2 regions of the Lysobacter sp. H23M47 genome follow, and region 2 is predicted to be linked to the other one. Evidence: riboswitches for the same ligand, from Rfam matches in the RefSeq annotation. Region 2 holds a riboswitch; the other holds the start of a gene.

Region 1 (7,866 bases), 1.2 Mb from region 2:
CGCGACCTGATCCTGATCGGCGGCGGCTTTTTCCTGATCGCCAAGGCTACCCACGAAATCCATCAGCGCGTCGACGGCCCGCCTGCCCACGTCACCGCCGCGGCGGCTGCCACAGCGACGTTCGGCGGCGTGCTCGCGCAGATCATGGTGCTGGACATCGTGTTCTCGCTGGACTCGATCATCACCGCGGTCGGCATGGTCGAGCAGCGCTGGGTAATGGTGACCGCCATCGTGATTTCCATCGTCTTCATGCTGGCCTTTGCGCGGCCGATCAGCGACTTCGTCGAGCGCCATCCGACGGTCAAAGTGCTCGCGCTGAGCTTCCTGCTGATGATCGGCCTGGTGCTGATAGCCGATGGCTTCGGGCTGCACATCCCGAAGGGCTACGTCTATGTGGCGATGGCGTTCTCGGTGTTCGTCGAGCTGGTCAACCTGTGGATCCGGCGGCGGGAGCGGGCGCCCGAGGCGGCCGAGGCGTCAGGCGTGGAACCCGCGTAGCAGCCGCAGCAACGCCCGACGCCAGCCCTCAGTCATCAAGCTCGCGGAGACGGGTTGCATCGCTGGGCCGACCTCCCAGCAGGCCCTCCAGGCCGGTGAGCATCTCGCCGATCCGCAGCCCGTCGGCATCGATGCTGTACTCGCGCAACTCATTGGAATGATCGCTGGCCCGAACCTTGACCACCGCCAACATCCGCAGCAGCCGGCTCTCCACTTCCATATAGCGCTGCACGATGATCGCGTCGGTCATGAAGGCAGTGCCGTAGGGGCTGAAGCGCAGATCGGTGTAGCGGTCTTCCAGTTCGGAGGTCATCAGCACAGTGACCCCGACGCTGGCCAGCGCGGCCACCATCCGGGCGAGATTTTCGCGGAAGTCGGCGCGGAAGGTGGGCGCGAGGGCCATCTCGAAGCCTGACAGCGAATCGATCACCACCCGCTTGGCGTCGAGGCGGCGAACCTCACTCAACAACAGTCCGACGACCTCATCGATGGACAGGTCGGCCGCGCGGCTGTCGACGACGCCGACCTGGCCGCCGGCGATGAGCCCGGCCAGCACGCGGTCGCGCGACCGCTGCGGAGGCTGCTCGAACGCGGCGATTACCCCGGCCTCCCCACAGCGCGCGCCTTCGGCCAGGAACGCGCCGGCCAGGATGCTCTTGCCCGATCCGGACGGTCCGGCAACCAGCAACGAATACCCTCGGGGCAGGCCGCCGCCCATCATCTCGTCCAGGCCCGGTACGCCCATGAGCGCGCGCGGTTGCAGCAACTGCCGCTCGACGTCGCCGGCTAGTGTCAGGGCGCGCGCGGGCGCGAACACCTTCACCCCAGCCGCGGAAATGCGGAACGTATGGAGGCCGGGCAACGAGGGGTGCCCGCGCATCTTCCTGATTTCCACCTTGCGCACCATGGAATTGCGCTGCACGCTCTGGTGCAGGCAGATCATGCCGTCGGCCACGGTGAAAACGGGATTGGCTTCCGACTCGATGGAATACTCGCCGATCAGGAAGGTGGTCGCCTGCCAGCTCGTCATCAACATGCCGAGCTGCTGGATGAACCGCTGCAGGTTGTTGCTCGATCCGTCCGTGAGCGTGCCCACCTGCGCGACGGAGCGAAACGAATCGACGAAGACAAGCGAGGGGTTGTACTTTTCCACCTCCAGCACGATCCGGTCCAGCACGTGGTCCAGATCGTTCGACAGCACCTCGTCGGAGAGGTTGATGAAGTGGATCGATTGGCCGATGGCGTCGCTTTGGAAGAAGTCGAACTGCTGCTGGTAACGCAGCATCTTCAGTGGCGGCTCGCCCAGCACGGTCAGGTACAGCACAGGGCGCTCGGGCGTCGCCAGGGCAAACATGATCTGGTGCGCCAGCGTGGTCTTGCCACTGCCCGGGTCACCGGCGATGAGGTTGAACGAGAACTCGGGTATGCCGCCGCCGAGTACTTCGTCCAGGCCGGGCACGCCCGTTGCCAGGGCTTTGATGGGCGATTGGGTCTTCATGGTCATCTGTCCGGTACGTCGGTGTCGCTTGAGTGATTCGCCCACACGGAACGAAGCAATTGCTCGGTGAGCGGGAGCCCCACCAGGGTGACGATCAGGTCGTAGAAGGTTTGCAGCAGCGCCTCGCCGACGGTGAGCGCGTCGGCATGGCTTTGGTGGGCGAGCATGTCGCGCAGAGCGTCGAAGTGTGCGTCTGCATCCATCTGTGGACCTGCCGGGGTGCGCGCCAGAATGGGGCGTAGCGAGGGGGTCAGGTAAAAGCTGCGGCGGATCAGCAGCAATACGCCGTGTGCATCCAGTGTCGGCGACATTGTGGCCTCGATCTCGCGCAGTATCGAAATCAGGACATCCGCAACGCGTGCCGGGTCCGCACTTTCCCCGACCCTTGCGGATAAGGTCTGCGACAACCACGGATTGGAATGAGGCACTTGATCCCGCCGGGCAGGCTTGGCGACGACCGGCTAATCGATCGTCATGCGTTGCCGCCTGTTGAACGCGTCGACGCCTGTTGCGGTGCGCCCGACACGTTGTGAACCTGCAGCATAGGGCATCCGCATCCCCACGGCGCAACCAAGGCTCGAGCGCCGTCGGTGCCCACAAAAAGAAGCCGGCGGGATATTCCGCCGGTTCCACTGTCGCAGCAGCGTTCGAGTCGCAGCGCCTGGGTACTTACTGGCGCGGCGTCCAACGCAGGGTCAGGTGCCATTCGCGACCGGCCTGGTGGTAGTAGGCGGCGGTGCGGTAGTCGCGATCGAACGCATTGGCCAGTTTGGCCTGCACGCTCAGCGCATTGGTGAGCGCGTACTCGGCGCGCAGGTCGAGGGTGGCATAGCCGGGAAGTGGCACGGTGTTGGCGACATCGTCGTGGCGCGAGGCTTCCGCGATGCCGGTCAGGCCGAGGCGCAAGCCGCCGAATGCGCGGTCCAGCGATGCGCGCGCGCTCTTGCCGGCACGGCGCGGCAACTCGTTGCCGTCCTGGAAGCCGCCGCTGCGGTTCTCGGTATCGACGACGCTGAAGCTGGCATCGACCTTCCACTCGGCGACCTCGCCGCGGACGCCCAGCTCGGCGCCACGCATGCGCGCGCGGTCCACGTTGCCGGGCAGACCGATGGCGCCGTCGAACGCGATCAGGTTGTCGACCCTGGTGTGGAACGCATCCAGGTCCACGTTCCAGCCGTGCCCGCTCCAGCCCAGGCCGATCTCGGCGGTCTCCGACTCCTCGGGCACCAGGTCGGGGTTGCCGAAGTAGGGGTAGTAGAGATCGAGGAAGTTGGGCGCCTTGAACGCGGTGCCCCAGCCAGCCTTGATGCGCCAACCGCCGGCGATGTCCATGCCCCAGCCCAGGCCGCCGGTGGTGTGGCCGCCGAACTGGTCATTGTCATCGCGGCGCACGCTGGCCTCCAGGCGATGTGCGCCGAGGCGGGACTGGACGTGGGCGAAGGCGGCGCGGTTTGACCGCGAATCGACCTCGTAGGCAGTGTCGCCGGAGACCTGGTCACGCGACCAGTCCGCGCCCAGCGTGAGCACGTGGGCGGGGGCGAGGGTCAGGTCGGCCTGCAGCGTCGCGCTGTCGCGATCGGTGCTGAAGCCGCCCATGAAGGCCTCGTCCTTGTACTGGTCGGAGGAGTCGACGTTGCGGCCGGCGGTCAGGCTCAGCTTCGCGCGCTCGCTGGCCTGCCACGACAGGTTGCCGCCGACGACCTGCTGCACGGTCTCGGCGTAGTTGGTGTAGTCGCCGTCGTACTCGTTCTCCCCTTCGCTGCGCATGGCGTGCAGTTGCAGCTGCCAGGCGTCGTTGAAGTCGTAGCCGCCGCGCAGCGAGATCGCATTCTGGATGTAGCCGTCCTTGTCAGGCTCGGGCGCCGCAAGGCCGCAGCCACCGAACGGGCTGGGCGCGGGGTCGCAGGCATTGAAACCCTCGGTGCGCTGGAAGGCGTAGTCCGCGCCGAACCAGCTGCGTTCGGTACGCCCGCCAAATCCGGTACCGAACTCGTGGGCGCCGTTGCTGCCGCCACCCACGTGCATGCGTGGGGCGAAGCCGCCGTCGCCGTCGCGGCGGGTAAAGATCTGGATGACGCCGCCGATCGCGTCGGCGCCGTACAGGCTGGAGCGCGGCCCACGCACGATCTCGATGCGCTCGATCAGCTCGATCGGCAGGTTCTGCCATGCCGCAAGTCCCGACGTCGAGGAGCCGATGCGCACGCCATCCACCAGCACCACGGTGTGGTCCGAATCGGCGCCGCGCAGGAACAGGCTGGTGAGTTTGCCCGCGCCGCCCTGGTTGGAGATCGAGATGCCCGCGCGGCCGCGCAGCAGGTCGGGAACTGATTTGGCCTGGCTGCGTTCAATGGCCTCGCGGTCGATGACTTCCACCGGTGCCAGGACATCGGCAACCGGATTTGCAGTGCGGGTCGCGGTGACCACGACCTGGTCCAGGTCGGTCGCCTGCATCAGCGGTCCGGGCGAGGGTGCTGCGTTGGCGGCGGTGGCAAATGCCGCTACGGCCAGGCCGGCCGCAACGGCTGCGGCAAGCGGGGTGGGGGTGGATCGCATGGGTGGTTCTCCTTGCGCATGCCCCTCCGTCCCCGGGGTGGCGATGCGTTGCATTGCGGGAGTCGCAACGCGGGAACCGGGCAGCAGGCGGGCGCAGGGCGCAATCTCGCCGCCGCCATGCCCTCCGCATCGCAACCAGTCGACTTCGTGGCCGGTCTCCGGACTTGCGGGGCGTCAGAACCACGACACCAACCACGGCGCCTTCCCATGCCGGAGCACAGTGGCGGTGAGCCGTGACGGGACCTGCCAATGTGGCCGATCCCCTCGCTTACCGTTGCGGGGGCAGTGCCGGCATGGCCGCTTTGGCGACGTCACCGGCTTCCCGTTTCAACCCGTTGGCATGACGCCGTGAGGTCACCTCGAAGCGGGCGCATTGTACGCCATCGAGCCGGCACTCAGTCGGATTCGTGATCGTCCGGGCGCGGCGCGACGGTGTCGGCGGTCAGCACGGTGGTGGTGACCGGTCCTGCGGGGGGCGCATGGCGCGGCGGTGGCAGCTCGTCGATGGCGGCTTCCGCGGCAGCCACCAGTTCGCTGCGACGCTCCTGGGACACGTCCTGCCAGTGGCAATCCTGGAGCGCGCCTTCGATCGAATAAAGCAGGTTGAGCGTGGGCCGGAAGCCGGCGCGCTTGACCCGCATGAAGGCCTCGACGGGGCCGGCTTCCACCAGGTCCCCGCGCGTGCGCAAGCCGACCTGGTGCAGCCACGCAGCGGATTTGGGCCCGATGTTGCGCAGCTTGTCCTTCAAGCCAGCGAGTCCACGAACACGGCGGCGAGCGTCTCCAGCCCGTGCTGGTCATCGGCGTCGAAGCGGTTGAGTTCGGGGCTGTCGATATCGAACACGCCAATCAACTCGCCACCCGCGACCAGCGGAACGACGACCTCGGAGCGCGACGCGGAGTCGCAGGCGATATGACCGGGGAAGGCGTCGACGTCGGCAACGCGCTGGGTCTGCCGGGTGCTTGCCGCGGCGCCGCAAACGCCCTTGTTCAGCGGAATGCGAACGCATGCCGGCTGGCCCTGGAACGGCCCGACCACGAGTTCGTTCCCGTCATGGAAATAGAACCCGACCCAGTTCAGCGCGGGCAGCGCGTGATAGACCAGCGCGGACAGGTTGGCGGCGTTGGCAATACGGTCGCGTTCGCCGGCGAGCAGGGATCGCGCCTGCGACGCCAGTTCGGCGTATTGCTCCGGCTTGCTGCCGGAAAGCGTGGTGGCTGTGAACATGGCCGCCAGTCTAGCTGACAATAAAAAACCCGGAGGCTTGCGCTTCCGGGTCTGTCTTCCCGCCGGGGCGGAAAAGAGGCCAGTCTTACTTGGCCTTGGATGCCTTGCTCGCGTTCTTGGCGAACGACTGGGTCTTCTCGTTGACCGCATTGGCGACCTGCTCGGCGCTGGACTGGGCGGTCTTGGCGGCCGAGGCAAGCTGCGACTTGCTGATGTCGGCGATCTGCTCGTTGGCCTTGCTGCTGTGCTCCATCACCTTCTGGGTGACGGCGACGCCGCGCTCGAGGTTCTCGCGCGCAACCTGCACGCCCTTGGGCCAGATGTTCTTCATGCCATCGGCATCACGCACTTCGGCGGCTTCGCCGAGGAAGGCGAACGTGGCGTTGGCGCGGTCCTGGATGGCGGCCAGCTGCAGGGCGAAGATCGACTCGGTGCTCTCGATCGCCAGGCGATTGACCTGGGCGGCAGCATCGGCGAATTCGCGGGTAGCGGCGGCAAACTGCTCGTTGAACTGGGTGTACATGACGGACTCTCCTGCTGATCTCGACAAGAGGTTTGTCGATTTGTGCGTTGCAGCATATCGCGCCTTATGGTGCGATGCAACATATAGCGTTCAGGTCCGTTCAGCAAGGGTTTCAGCGGGTGTCGGCGAACACGCAGGAGCGGTCAGCCGCGGTAACGACAGCCCGAGGTGCAGGTCTCATTCACGACCACTTCACTGAGCAAGGGCAGTGCCGGCTTCAGGCGGTCCCAGATCCACAGCGCAAGACGCTCGCTGGTCGGGTTCTCCAGCCCCGGCACCTCGTTGAGGTAGTGGTGGTCAAGCTGGTCATAGAGCGGCTGGAACGCGGCCTTGATGTCGGAGAAATCCATGATCCAGCCGGTGTGCTCCCCGGGCTCGCCTTCCACGTGGACCTCGATACGGAACGAGTGGCCGTGCAGGCGCGCGCACTTGTGGCCTTCCGGCACGTTGGGCAGGCGGTGCGCCGCCTCGAGGGTGAAACTCTTGAAGATGTTCATGGTCCCCATTGTATCGGCACGGCGTGGCGCGCCCGGTGCCACGAGCTGAATCAGCAGCCCTGGCGATTCGTCGCCAGCGTGGTGTGGTGGCAAGATGGAGGGACATGGAAACCCAATCCAAGCCGACGCCGGTCATCGACCTGGCCTCGCTGCGCCACGGTTGCGCCCAGTGTTCACTGCGACAGCTCTGTCTGCCGGCAGGAATCGGTGCCACCGACCTGCAGCAACTGGACGAAATCGTGAAACGCCGGCGCCCCGTCGGGCGCGGCGAACTGCTGTTCCGCGCCGGCGACCGGCTCGGCGCGGTGTACGTCGCCCGCAATGGGGCCTTCAAGACCGTCAGCACCAGCGCGGAGGGCGATGCGCAGGTCGTCGGCTTCCATATCGCCGGCGAGCTGATCGGTCTGGATGCGCTGGGCGAGGGGGTCCACCGCTGCGACGCGGTGGCCCTGACCGCGGCCAATGTGTGCGAGGTGCCGTTCGAGCAGTTGACTGCCGTGGCTGCCCAGGTGCCAGGTCTGCAGCAGCAGTTGATGCGGGTCATCGGCCACAGCATGGCGCGTGATCAGGATCATCTGCAGATGCTGGTCAGGCGCCAGGCCAACGAGCGCATTGCGCTGTTCCTGGTCGGCCTGTGCGAGCGGCTGCGCAACATCGGCGAATCGGCCACCCAGTTCCGGCTGCCGATGAGCCGCGAGGACATCGCCCACTTCCTCGGACTGGCGCTGGAAACGGTCAGCCGTGGCTTCAGCCGGCTGCAGGACGATGGCGTGATTGCCGTGGTCGGGCGCAAGGTGGAAATCCTCGACGCCGTGGAGCTGCAGCGACTGGCGCAGGGTGGGGAGCTGCCGTGTGCGGTGAAGCGCGGCGCGACGGGCTGAATCGACTGCACCACCCCGTCGCGCGGGCATTGCGCGTGGGCGTTGTCCCGGATAGCTACACGGTGCGCGGCAGGCAGCCCAGCGCGCTCAGCAGTCCGTGCAGCGCCGGCACCTGCATCAACCAGGGCGAGGCGATGGTGAGCAGGCCGGCGGCAAGCACGAGCAGGCCGGCGCCCAGGCGCCATCCA
Region 2 (7,866 bases):
GAACTGGCGCCGCTGCGCACGCGTCTCGATGCGCTTGAGGTCCTGGATGGAGTCGATCCACTTGAAGCAGAACTCGGCCTTGGCACAAATCGAGGGGATGTTTTCCACCGCGGCGAACGCCTGCGTGCGGGCCTTGTCGTCGGGCAGGTAGGTGTCCAGCAGGGTGAGGTAGAACTGCACGTGCAGCGCCTCCTCATACAGCTGGCGTGAGAGGTACATGCGCGCTTCGGGCGCGTTGATGTGCTGGTAGAGGTTGAGCACCAGGTTGTTGGCGACGATCGAATCGCCGGTCGCGAAGAACGCGACCAGTCGCTCGACCAGATGGCGCTCGGCCGGTCCGAGCTTGCCGCGCAGGTCGTTGACGTCCAGCGAGAAGTCGACTTCCTCCACCGTCCAGGTGTTGCGGATCGCATCGCGGTACATCGCGTAGAACTGCGGGTAGCGCATCGGGCGCAGGGTGAGGTCGAAACCGGGGTCGAGCAGGTGTTGGGTGGTCATGCGGATTCCTTGCAGATGCGGAGGGTGCGACCTGGCCTACTGGCAGGACTCGCAGCTCTCGGGGTTTTCCAGCGAGCAGGCGATCGCGTCGGCGTCTGGCGTCGGTGCGGAGGCGGGCGCCGGGGCGCTGACGGTGGACTTGGCGATCCGGGTCGCCGGCCGCGAGCGCAGGTAGTAGGTCGTCTTCAGGCCCTGCTTCCAGGCGTACATGTACATCGACGCCAGCTGGCCGATGTTCGGGCTCTCGATGAACAGGTTCAGCGACTGGCTCTGGTCGATGAAGGCGCCGCGGTCGGCCGCCATGTCGATCAGCGAGCGCATCGGCAGCTCCCAGGCAGTGCGGTAGACCTGGCGCAGCGTGTCCGGGATCGCCGTGATGCCCTGGATCGATCCGTCGGCCATCTTCACCGCGTCGCGCAGCTCCGCCGTCCACAGGCCCAGCGTCTTGAGCTCCTCGACCAGGTACTTGTTGATCACCAGGAAGTCGCCCGACAGGGTTTCGCGCTTGAACAGGTTGGACACCTGCGGCTCGATGCACTCGTAGCAGCCGGCGATCGAGGCGATCGTTGCGGTCGGCGCGATCGCGATCAGTAGCGAGTTGCGCAGGCCGTGCTCGCGGATGCGCGCGCGCAGCTCGTCCCAGCGCGCCGGATCGGACGGCGTAACATTCCACGCGTCGAACTGCAGCTCGCCGACCGAGGCGCGGGTGTCGCCGAAGGACGGGTGCGGCGTCTGCTCCACGGCCAATTCGCAGGAGGCGGACAGGGCGTGGAAATAGATCTCCTCTGCGATGCGCTGCGACAGCTCGCGGGCCGGCTCGGAATCAAACGGCAGGCGCAGCTTGAAGAACACGTCCTGCAGGCCCATCGCGCCCAGTCCGACCGGGCGCCACTTCAGGTTGGCGTGGCGGGCGGTGTCGATGGGGTAGAAGTTCAGGTCGATCACGCGATCGAGCTGGCGCACGGCCAGGCGCACGGTTTCGGCCAGCTTGTCGAAGTCGAACCGGGCCAGGTCGCCGGCGCTGCCGTCCTGCACGTGGTGGGCCAGGTTGATCGAGCCCAGGTTGCAGACCGCCGTCTCGTCCTGCGAAGTGACCTCCAGGATCTCGGTGCACAGGTTGGACAGGTGCACCACGTTGCCCTCGCGCAGCGTCTGGTTGCAGGCGCGGTTGGACTTGTCCTTGAAGTTCATCCAGCCGTTGCCGGTCTGGGCCAGCGTGCGGATCATGCGGGTGTACAGGTCGCGTGCCTTGACCTGTCGCGTCGCCAGCCCGGCCGCTTCGGCGACGCGATAGGCCTGATCGAAGGCCTCGCCGAACAGGTCGGTCAGCTGGGTGCCGTGGCGCGCCAGCACGGCCGGATCGAACAGCGACCACATCGCGTCGGCCTCGACCCGGCGCATGAATTCGTCGGGGATCCAGTTGGCCAGATTGAGGTTGTGGGTGCGCCTGGCATCTTCGCCGGTGTTGTCGCGCAGCTCCAGGAACTCCTCCACGTCGGCGTGCCAAGGCTCCAGGTAAACGCACGCCGCGCCCTTGCGCTTGCCGCCCTGGTTGACCGCCGCCACCGAGGCGTCCAGCGTTTTCAGCCACGGCACGATGCCGTTGCTCAGGCCATTGGTGGATCGGATCAGCGAGCCGCGCGAGCGCACCCGGCTGTACGACAGGCCGATCCCGCCGCTGAACTTGCTCAGCTTGGCCACGTCCATGTAGCGCCGGTAGATCGCCTCCAGCGAATCCTCCGGCGAGTCCAGCAGGAAGCAGCTGGAGAGCTGCTCGTGGGTGGTGCCGGCGTTGAACAGGGTCGGCGAGCTGGGGATGTAGTCCAGCTGGGCCATGCGACGGTACAGCGCCAGCGCGTCGGCAACGTCCTCGCTGAGCGCGCAGGCGATGCGCAGGAAGAACTGCTGCGGCGTTTCGATGACGGTGCGCGCCGTGGGGTGGCGCAGCAGGTAGCGGTCATACACAGTGCGCATGCCGAAATAGTCGAAACGGGCGTTGAGGCCGGTGTCGATCGCGTCGTTGAGCTTGCGCGCGTTGGCCTGCACGAAGTCCATCAGGCGCTGGTTGATCAGGCCCAGGTCGAAGCCGCGCTGGACGGACTGCGAGAACGCGTTGATGTCGATCGCCGCGACCTCCTTCTCGATGACGCCGGCAAGCAGGCGCGCGGCGAGCCGTCCGTACTCGGGCTCCTCGGCGGTGAGCAGGGCGGCGGTGCGGATCGACAGTTCGTCCAGCTCCGACGTGGTCGCGCCGTCGTACAGCCCGGAGATGGTGCGGGTGGCCACGCGCATCGGGTCGACCGCGTAGAGGTCCTGGCTGCAGCGGGCAACCGCGCGCACGATCTTGTTGAGGTCCACCGGCTCGCGGCCGCCGTTGCGCTTGGTCACCTGCATGCTCATCGCAGTGGCCGGCGGGGTGAGCGAAAAGCCCGGTGAGGCGTCCGGCTGGGCGGCGGTTGGCTCCACGTCGGCGTTGGGCGCCGCGAGGGTGTCGGGCTCCGCGGGTGCGGTGGCGAGGTCTGGCTGGGTCATCGAACAGCTCCGGTGCAGGGCGCACGGTCGTCGCCCTTCCCTCGAAGGTCGACGCGCGGAAGCAGTCCACGACACCGGCACCGCGGACAGGCGGCGTCGGACGGCGCGGCCATGCCCCCGCGGGCATCGGGTTTTCGTGAGGAGATCGCGGTGTCGTGCGGCGTCGATCCGACGCGCTCCCACCCGCCGCGTGGACGTGTGGCGACACCGGCCGTCTTCCCCCGAAGACTCGCAGGCCGGTCACCGCGCGGTGTGCTTCGCGCGGCTGTCGGCAGGTCTTCGGGCTCTGGACGCGGATGGCCGTGACCGGCCTTCCACCTACTGGTCGTCGCTTCCCAGGGCAGGGCGCCCCAGTGCAATGACGACGTTCGTTTCCAATTACCGCTGCGGGGCAGCGCCGGATTCCCACCGGCTTCCCGTTTTAAGCCAACCGCGAGGTCGGCACCGACGGGCACAACATAGTGGGGGCGACTGGATCCGTCAACACGACATGTGGGGTTTGGGCACGAATCAGTCGATCCGAGCACGCTTCCAATCGCCGCCCCGGCCCGCGACAATGCCGTCCTTCGCCAGCCGGCCATCGCGCCAGGAGTCTTCCGTGTCCATCCTCCGTATGTCCGACCTCGACCTTGCCGGCAAGCGCGTGCTGATCCGCGAGGACCTCAACGTGCCGATCGATGACAACGGTGCGATCACCTCCGACCAGCGCATCACCGCCGCGCTGCCGACCCTGCGCCTGGCGCTGGAGAAGGGCGCAGCGGTAATGGTGATGTCCCACCGCGGTCGTCCCACCGAGGGCCAGTGGAGCGAGGCGGATTCGCTGGCGCCGGTGGCGGCGCGGCTGTCGGACCTGCTGGGCATGGATGTGCCCCTGATCAAGGACTGGCTGGACGGCGTCGAGGTCGCCCCCGGCCAAATGGTGCTGCTGGAAAACTGCCGCATGAACGTCGGCGAGAAGGCCGACGACGAGGCGCTCGCCAAGCGCTATGCCGCGCTGTGCGATGTGTTCGTGATGGACGCTTTCGGTACCGCCCATCGCGCGCAGGCATCCACCCATGGCGTGATCCGCCAGGCCAAAGTCGCCGCCGGTGGCCCACTGCTGATGGCCGAGCTGGACGCGCTGGGCAAGGCGCTGCACGAACCTGCGCGGCCGCTGCTGGCCATCGTTGCCGGCTCCAAGGTCAGCACCAAGCTCGAACTGCTGTCCTCGCTGGTCGGCAAGGTCGACCAGCTGATCGTTGGCGGCGGCATCGCCAATACCTTCATCGCCGCGATGGGCCACGGGGTTGGCAAGTCGCTGGTGGAGATGGACCTGCTGGACACCGCCCGCCAGATCATCGACGACGCCAAGGCCCGCGGCGCGGACATTCCGCTGCCCAGCGACGTCGTGGTTGCGCCGGCCTTCGCCGCCGACGCCCCGGCCACCGTGAAGCCGGTGGACGCGGTCGGCGCCGACGACATGATCCTCGATATTGGGCCCGACACCGCCGCGCGCTACGCAGCGATGATCGCCAAGGCCGGCACCGTGGTCTGGAACGGCCCGGTGGGCGTGTTCGAGTTCGAGGCCTTCAGCCACGGCACGCAGACGCTGGCCGAAGCGATTGCCGACAGCGCGGCGTTCTCCATCGCCGGTGGCGGCGACACCCTGGCCGCAGTCGACAAGTACGGCATCGCCGATCGGGTGGACTACATCTCCACCGGTGGCGGCGCGTTCCTGGAGTTCCTGGAAGGCAAGGAGTTGCCGGCCGTAACCGCGCTGCAGGCGCGCAACTGAGCGATCCGGTGCCGCACCCCAGCCATATGCCGGGCGACGACCGGGCGAAGCCCACCCTGTTCTTCGACATGGACGGCACCCTGATCGACTCGGCGGTCGGCATCACCCGCTGCGTCGCCCACGCGCTGACACAGATGTCGGTGCCGGTGCCGCCGCAGGCCCAGCTGCGGCGCTGGATCGGCCCGTCGCTGCGGACCAGCTTTACCCCGCTGCTGCACGACCCGCTGCTGGTTGAGCGGGCCGTCGAGCATTACCGCGTGCGTTTCGAAAGCCATGGCTGGGCGGAGCACGAGATCTATCCCGGGATTGCCGAGGTGATCGAGAATCTGCACGCCGCCGGTCATCAGTTGGCCGTCGTCACCGCCAAGAACGAGCCGCACGCGCGCAAGATCGTCGAACACCTGCCGTTCGGCCACCTCTTCGATGACGTCATCGGAGCAACCGTCGATGGCCGGATCAGCGACAAACCCGACCTGATCAACGAGGCCCTGAGGCGCCTCGATCTAGCGCCGGAACAGTGCTGGATGATCGGCGACCGGCACATGGACATCGAAGGCGCCCGCCACCACGGCATGCGCAACATCGGGGTGCTGTGGGGCTTCGGTGGCGAAGCGGAACTGCGCGCATCCGGTGCCGGGCACCTTGCCCGATCGCCGGCCGAGATCCCCACCTTAATAGCGGGCTGAACCGGCGCAACGACGGAGTCCGGGCGGGGGGCGGCACCGACGATGAGCGATGTATCCCGATCGTGCTAGCGTCCACGGCTTGATCTTCAGGGAACCCAATTCAATGGCCGCGCTGCTGCGACGTACCAAGATCCTCGCCACCCTTGGCCCCGCCACCGACGCGCCCGGAGTGCTGGATGCGCTCATCGCCGCGGGGGTGGACGTGGTCCGGCTCAACTTCTCCCACGGCGACCCGGATTCCCACCGCTCACGCGCCGAAGCGGTGCGGGCCGCCGGGCAGCGCCTGGGACGGGAAGTCGGAATCCTGGTCGACCTGCCCGGTCCGAAAATCCGCATCGGCCACTTCGAGGAGGGCAAGGTCGTGCTGAGCGCGGGCGATCGCTTCGACCTGATCGCCCGTGAGGACGCCGCGCCCGGAACCAACCGCGAGGTCGGCGTCAGCTACCTCGGCCTGCCCGGTGATGTCGCGCCCGACGACGTGCTGCTGCTGGATGACGGCATGATGCAGTTGCGCGTCACCGCGGTCGACGGACAGCGCATCACCACCCAGGTGCTCAACGACGGCGAGCTGTCGGACCGCAAGGGGCTGAACAAACAGGGCGGCGGACTGTCACTGGGTGCGCTCACCGCGCATGACGCGGAGCTGATCGAGATCGCTGCGCAGATGGACGCGGACTTCATCGCGGTCTCGTTCTGCCGCACCGCCGAGGACATGCACCAGGCACGTCGCCTCGCCCGCGCCGCCGGCAGCGACGCCTACCTGGTGGCCAAGATCGAGCGCGCGGAGGCGATCGAGAACCTGGGCGACATCATCGATGCCAGCGACGTGGTGATGGTGGCGCGCGGCGACCTGGGCGTGGAGATCGGCGATGCCGAACTGCCCGGTTTGCAGAAGAAGATCATCCGCGAGTCGCTGGCCCGGCACCGGGTGGTGATCACGGCTACCCAGATGCTGCAGTCGATGGTGGAAAGTCCGATCCCGACGCGGGCCGAGGTGCTGGATGTCGCCAACGCGGTCATCGATGGCACCGATGCGGTGATGCTGTCGGCCGAGTCCGCCGCAGGCCGTTATCCCGTGCGCGCGGTTGAGGCGCTGGCGCGGATCTGCCTGGGCGCCGAGCGCCAGTTCGACCACGACACCGACTTCGAGGCCGCGCCGCGCAACCTGCAGCGCGCCGATCAGGCCATCGCGATGGCGGCGATGTTTGTCTCCGAGCACATCGGCGTGCGCGCCATCGTCGCGATCACCGAGTCCGGCGGCACCGCTGGGTTCCTGTCCCGGTTCCGCTCGCCGGTGCCGATTTTCGGCCTGTCGCGCCACCCGGGCACCCGCCGCAAGATGGCGATGATGCGTGGCGTGATCCCGCTGGATTTCGACAGCCGGGGCATGGACACCCGGGACGCGGTGCGCAATGGCGTGCGCATGCTCTACGACGCCGACCACCTGGCCGTCGGTGAGCGGGTCATCTTCACCAGCGGCGACCACATGGAGCATGAGGGCGCGACCAACACGCTGCGTCTGGTGCTGGTGGGCGATGCCGGCAGTTCCGAAGGCCTGGGCGAGCTTTGACCGTGTCAGCCTGTCTGGCTAGATTGCCGGGGAAGTAAACCTCTTTGACTCAAGGAAGATTGAGATGACAGGGAACTGGATAGTCCTTGGCGACGCCACCAGCAGTGGCGGTCGCATGATACCTGCACGCCGTTCACCGACGTAGACGGCAAAGGCGTATGCCGCAAGGGCGACAAAGCCACTTGCCCCCAACACAAGGGCGTGTTCCCGATTACGGGCGGCTACGACCCGACCACCATCATCGATGATCATGAAGTGGCCTTGCATGGCGCCACTCTCGCCTGTGGCTGCAAAGTTCTGTCTACCCAGCAGATGCGTGTGTTCCTGGATGGGGGCGGAGGTGCGGTCGCGGTGGGGTTCCCAGCAGCCGCCCAAGTGGCAACTGCGCTGACGCAAGCTGCCGCTAGTGGGTTGCTGCCGTACGACGAAGCTTTCGTCCTGATATCGGAGTTGACGGGTAAGCCGTTGGTAAATCGGCAATACAGATTGATCCGTATGGACGGCGCAATCGAAGACGGTACGACGGATGACGAAGGGAAGACTCACATAGCGACTTCGGACATGCCCGAAGGCCTGCACGTCGAGATAGGCGAGGAGAAGGTCGATGCCTAGCTTCAAGCACGTTGGTCAATCAACAACTTCCCCCGCTTCAAACTCGCAGCGCATGGTGATTCGAGTGCCCGCCTACGTAGATGACAAGGGCTATGTGCAAAATGCAGGGTTCACATTCAAGCCGATTCCCGCCCTCGAGAAGGGGGCGATCGATGGGCCGAAAGCCATCGTGCTGCATCGCACTGATTCGTACT

The links. A riboswitch is a leader RNA that binds a small molecule or an ion and turns the genes downstream of it on or off. The one in region 2 is predicted to bind cobalamin.
Region 1: another riboswitch for cobalamin. It lies ahead of btuB (TonB-dependent vitamin B12 receptor); the one in region 2 lies ahead of INQ43_RS03630 (ribonucleoside-diphosphate reductase subunit alpha).

What each region holds. Positions count from the first base shown of each region.
Region 1 covers NZ_CP063658.1:2,428,368-2,436,233, reverse strand. Annotated here, with positions in the region: gene INQ43_RS11010 (TerC family protein) at 1-498, shown strand, start outside; gene INQ43_RS11005 (ATPase domain-containing protein) at 527-1,996, opposite strand; gene INQ43_RS11000 (hypothetical protein) at 1,999-2,424, opposite strand; gene btuB (TonB-dependent vitamin B12 receptor) at 2,666-4,549, opposite strand; cobalamin riboswitch at 4,681-4,926, opposite strand; gene INQ43_RS10990 (TfoX/Sxy family protein) at 4,945-5,298, opposite strand; gene INQ43_RS10985 (GAF domain-containing protein) at 5,295-5,777, opposite strand; gene INQ43_RS10980 (phasin family protein) at 5,863-6,300, opposite strand; gene queD (6-carboxytetrahydropterin synthase QueD) at 6,444-6,797, opposite strand; gene INQ43_RS10970 (helix-turn-helix domain-containing protein) at 6,902-7,678, shown strand; gene INQ43_RS10965 (sulfite exporter TauE/SafE family protein) at 7,734-7,866, opposite strand, start outside.
Region 2 covers NZ_CP063658.1:811,180-819,045, forward strand. Annotated here, with positions in the region: gene INQ43_RS03625 (ribonucleotide-diphosphate reductase subunit beta) at 1-498, opposite strand, end outside; gene INQ43_RS03630 (ribonucleoside-diphosphate reductase subunit alpha) at 535-2,898, opposite strand; cobalamin riboswitch at 3,283-3,494, opposite strand; gene INQ43_RS03635 (phosphoglycerate kinase) at 3,629-4,804, shown strand; gene INQ43_RS03640 (HAD hydrolase-like protein) at 4,831-5,490, shown strand; gene pyk (pyruvate kinase) at 5,594-7,060, shown strand; gene INQ43_RS03650 (PAAR domain-containing protein) at 7,136-7,672, shown strand; gene INQ43_RS03655 (peptidoglycan recognition family protein) at 7,665-7,866, shown strand, end outside.